Regions from separate parts of the Acidovorax sp. BL-A-41-H1 genome, predicted to be linked through region 1. Evidence: riboswitches for the same ligand, from Rfam matches in the RefSeq annotation. Region 1 holds a riboswitch; the other holds the start of a gene.
The links. Region 1 has a riboswitch for thiamine pyrophosphate ahead of thiC (phosphomethylpyrimidine synthase ThiC). Riboswitches for the same ligand answer to the same signal wherever they lie in the genome.
Positions count from the first base shown of each region.

Region 2: linked by a shared signal. The riboswitch ahead of ACTPOI_RS12085 (purine-cytosine permease family protein) and the one ahead of thiC (phosphomethylpyrimidine synthase ThiC) in region 1 are both predicted to bind thiamine pyrophosphate.

Region 1 is NZ_JBPVJQ010000003.1:1,022,899-1,025,093, reverse strand. It holds gene thiC (phosphomethylpyrimidine synthase ThiC) at 1-1,129, opposite strand, end outside; TPP riboswitch at 1,304-1,429, opposite strand; gene ACTPOI_RS05600 (hypothetical protein) at 1,469-1,645, opposite strand; gene lpxC (UDP-3-O-acyl-N-acetylglucosamine deacetylase) at 1,647-2,195, opposite strand, start outside.
Region 2 is NZ_JBPVJQ010000005.1:215,169-217,363, forward strand. It holds gene ACTPOI_RS12085 (purine-cytosine permease family protein) at 1-1,103, opposite strand, end outside; TPP riboswitch at 1,174-1,278, opposite strand; gene ACTPOI_RS12090 (NAD(P)/FAD-dependent oxidoreductase) at 1,346-2,195, opposite strand, start outside.

The sequences.
Region 1 (2,195 bases):
ACGACACATCGTAGGCCTTCATGATGTCGCAGATGTCCTCGAAGTGCTCGTACAAAAAGCTCTCGCGGTGGTGCGCCATGCACCACTTGGCCATGATGGAGCCGCCGCGCGAGACAATGCCGGTGCGGCGCTGGGCCGTGAGGTGGATGTACGCCAGACGCACTCCGGCGTGGATGGTGAAGTAGTCCACGCCCTGCTCAGCCTGCTCGATGAGGGTGTCGCGGAAGATTTCCCAGGTCAGGTCTTCGGCCACACCGCCCACCTTCTCCAGCGCCTGGTAGATCGGCACGGTGCCGATCGGCACGGGGCTGTTACGCACGATCCAGTCGCGCGTGGTGTGAATGTTCTTGCCGGTCGAGAGATCCATCACGTTGTCGGCGCCCCAGCGGATGGCCCACACCAGCTTTTCCACCTCTTCCTCAATGCTGGACGTGACGGCCGAGTTGCCAATGTTCGCGTTGATCTTCACCAGGAAGTTGCGGCCGATCGCCATCGGCTCCACCTCGGGGTGGTTGATGTTGGCGGGGATGATGGCCCGGCCGCGGGCCACTTCATCGCGCACGAACTCGGGGGTGATGATGCGCGGGATGCTCGCCCCCATGGGGTTGCCCATCAGGCGCTTTTCACGAGCCTCATCGGCCATGTACTGCTGCATCCACTCGCGCTTGCCGTTTTCGCGGATGGCCACGTATTCCATCTCGGGCGTGATGATGCCCTTGCGGGCGTAGTGCATTTGCGTGACGTTGGCGCCGGCCCTGGCACGCATGGGCTTGCGCTGCAGGGCGGCAGCCTCGGCGCGCAGTTGCGCCAGGCGGGTGGCGTCTTCGCTTTTTTGCCCGTCATCGAGCGCCACGGGTGCACGGCCCTCATAGTGCTCCACATCGCCTCGGCCGCTGATCCAGCCGCCGCGCACGCTGGGCAGGCCTTGGCGCACGTCGATCGTTGCATTCGGGTCGGTGTATGGGCCCGAGGTGTCGTACACACTGACGTGTTCGCCGTTGGTCAGCGCAATGTCGCGCACGGGTACGCGAATGTCCGGCCGGGTGCCGACAAGGTAGCTCTTGGTGGATGCGGGGAAGGGTTCGCGGGTACGCGCGAGCAGCTGGGCAAACTTGTCAGGAGCGTGGATGGGGGCATTCATGGCGGGCACTTTCCTATCGTGGTGGATGGATACGTGCTCCGCAATCGGCCCGATGGTCCGCAAGGCGAAGGGCCGGAGGGCCCCGCCCCATTCGCGTCCGTGGTGAACGCATGGGGTGCCATGGCCAGAGGGCTGCGCATGCGCGCGTGCCTCCTGGGCGGAAATCATGACTGCAGCTCTTCTTACGCTGGTACTAACCAGATCAAGTTCGCGGTTCCGGCGGTAAGGTCCGCCGTCTCAGCACGCCCAAAACCCAAAAAGGTTCTACGTGCACCCCGGAGCAGGCCGGAGTATAGGGCAGGGCAATCCGCACCCGCCCGGGGGCTTTTAGCGCAGCCGCTCGATCAGCAGGACCGTGAAAAATCCCACGCCAGCAATCACCGTCCACTTGAAGATGGCAAAACCGATCCGCTTGTAGCGCGCCTGGCCCGTGAGTGCATAAAGGCCAAAGCAGACCGCAGCGGCAAGCAGCAGCGCCAGGGCAAACCACCGGATGATCAGCATGTCACCAGGCCCGCACTGGCTGGGCAAAGCCGCCCGGCGCCCGGCGCTCGTCTTCAAACGTCACCTCTTCCCAGGCGTCACGCTGCGAAAGCAGTTCGCGCAGGAGCAGGTTGTTCATGCCGTGGCCCGACCGGAAGGCGCTGTAGGCGGCCAGCAATGGCCTGCCGACGAGGTACAGGTCGCCCATCGCATCCAGGATCTTGTGCTTGACGAACTCGTCGTCGTAGCGCAGCCCGTCGCTGTTGAGCACCTTGTAGTCGTCCATGACGATAGCATTGTCGAGGCCCCCACCCAGGGCCAGGCCGTTCGAACGCATCATTTCCACGTCGCGCGTGAAGCCGAAGGTGCGTGCGCGGGCAATGTCCCGGCTGTAGTTGCCGGTCCCCATATCGAACTCGACGCGCTGGCCGGTGGAGTCCACGGCCGGGTGGTCAAAGTCGATCTCAAAGCTCAGTTTGTAGCCGTGATACGGCACAAGACGCGCCCACTTGGCGTTGGCGCCCTCGCCTTCGCGCACTTCCACGGGCCGCAGGACGCGGATGAACCGCTT
Region 2 (2,195 bases), on a different contig from region 1:
GCATTGGTGCCAAACGCGAGTCGGCCGAGGATCACGGCAAACAGGGGCACAAATACCGAGCTCAGCATCAGCAGGAACGGCTCCAGGCTGTGCATGGGCAGCACCAGCGCAAGGCCCGTGCAGACAGCCGCCACAGCCAGGCCCCACTTGCGTACCGTCCAGCGCGGTGCGAGGCTGTGTGCCGACACTGCACCGGAGTACGTGTCGCCGTAGGCGTTGTCCACCTCGTCGATCAGGATCAGCGACAGCGCAATCAGCCCGCCCTGGGCCAGCAGCAGCGCCTGCACCAGATCCTTGCTCGGCAAGGTAAGCGCCACCAGCACGCCCAGGCTGTAGCACCACATGTTGGCCAACGCATAGCCCAGCCAGGTGCCGCGCAGGGCCGAGCCACCGCTTTTGCCGTGTCGCGCGTAGTCAGCCACCAGCGGCAGCCATGAAATGGGCATGGCGATCACCAGGTCCAGTGCGGGGAACACGCCCATGCCGCCTTCGCCCTTGCGCGTCCACAGCGCTTCCAGGCCCTGCGCCTGGGCCAGCGACAGGAACTGCCATGACAGCCACAGCAGCGACAGCACGACCAGCGGCAGCGCCACGCGCGCAATCACCTTGCGCACCAGCTGCACCATCGACCCACTGATCAGCAGCATCACCACGGCGCCCCACAGCAGCGTGGCCAGCACCGGCCAGTGGGCGCCGGTCATCACGCCTGACTGCTGGCCGATGGCTACGCTGGCGTCGCGCATCACCACCAGCTCGAATGTGCCCCAGCCGACCAGCTGCACGATGTTCAGGATGATGGGCAGGCTGGCAAAGGTGCGGCCGTACACGGCGTGCATCAGCCCGGCACTGGCCAGGCCGCTGTCACAGCCCAGCTTGGCCACCCAGCCCAGCAGGCCCGCGCCCACGATGGAGCCGGCCACGATGGCAATCAGCGCCTCCTTGGTGCCCAGCGCGGGCATCAGGTACGAACCCACCTGCATGACCAGCAGCCCCACGCCCAGGCTGAACCAGAGCGAGGCGTGGTCATGCCACTGGAAGACGCGGCGGTCGGCAGAAACAGGGGCCAGCGCTTCGTTGGAAGGCGCGGCAGACGATGGGGACATGGCAGGCTCCGTAGCAATACAGAGCAGGGCGGCGGCCTGCGGGCGCGTCCCAAGACCGAATCAGGGGATGGCCACAACAGACATGCTTCCCTGCGCGAGGATGATCTCAATCAGGTTCAAAGGGACTCTCTCAGTGGGCACCGTGATGGCAGCGCCCACACCCCTAGCGATGTGCCCCGGCCGACGCACAAGCATCCTTCGGAGCGTGCGGATTGTAGAGCCTGCCTTCGGGCAGCTGGCGATCAGTGCCCGGCGGGGGCTGTGGCGGTGCCCGGTGCCACGCCCAGCAGCTGGTGCAGCCGCGGGCTGGTGGTCGTGTATTGCAGCGCCACTTTGTCACCCTTCATGGTCTCGGCCGCGCCAAATGCTGCCAGCGTGGCCTCATGGAAGCCACACAGGATGAGCTTGCGTTTGCCGGGGTAGGTGTTGATGTCGCCCACGGCGTAAATGCCGGGCACGCTGGTACGGAAGGATGCGGTGTCCACCACCAGCTGCTTGCGGTCCATGGCCAAACCCCAGTCTGCAATGGGCCCGAGCCGGGGTGAAATGCCCAGCACAGCTAGCAGCAGGTCCAGTGCCAGGGCGCGGCTGCTGCCATTGGCGTCCACCACTTGCAAGGCGGTCAGCTGTTCGCCAGCGGCTTCAATACCGGTGATCTGTACGGCCTCGACGTGGATGCGGCCCGCATCGCGCAGTTGCTGCAGGCGCTGCAGCAGGGCATCCGGGGCCTGGAACACATCGCGGCGGTGCAGCAGGCTGACGCGGGCGGCCTGGCCTTGTTCGGCCAGTTCCACGGCGCGGGCCACGGCAGGCTCGTCGCCGCCGTGGACGACCACATGGCGACCGGCCACGTTGGCAGTGGAGTGGAGGTTTTGGTAGTGGACCTGGGTGCCCACAAAACGCTCGATGCCGTCCACCTTGAGCGTGCGCGGCACAAACGCGCCCACGCCTGCGGCAATGAAAACGCTGCGGGCCAGCAGCTGCGTACCTTGCGAGGTTTCGACCAGCAGGCGCTCATCGGACTGCACGCTGAGTGCGGACACCAGCGTGTTCAGGTGCCACTGTGTCTTGAACGGCGCAATCTGCTGAAGC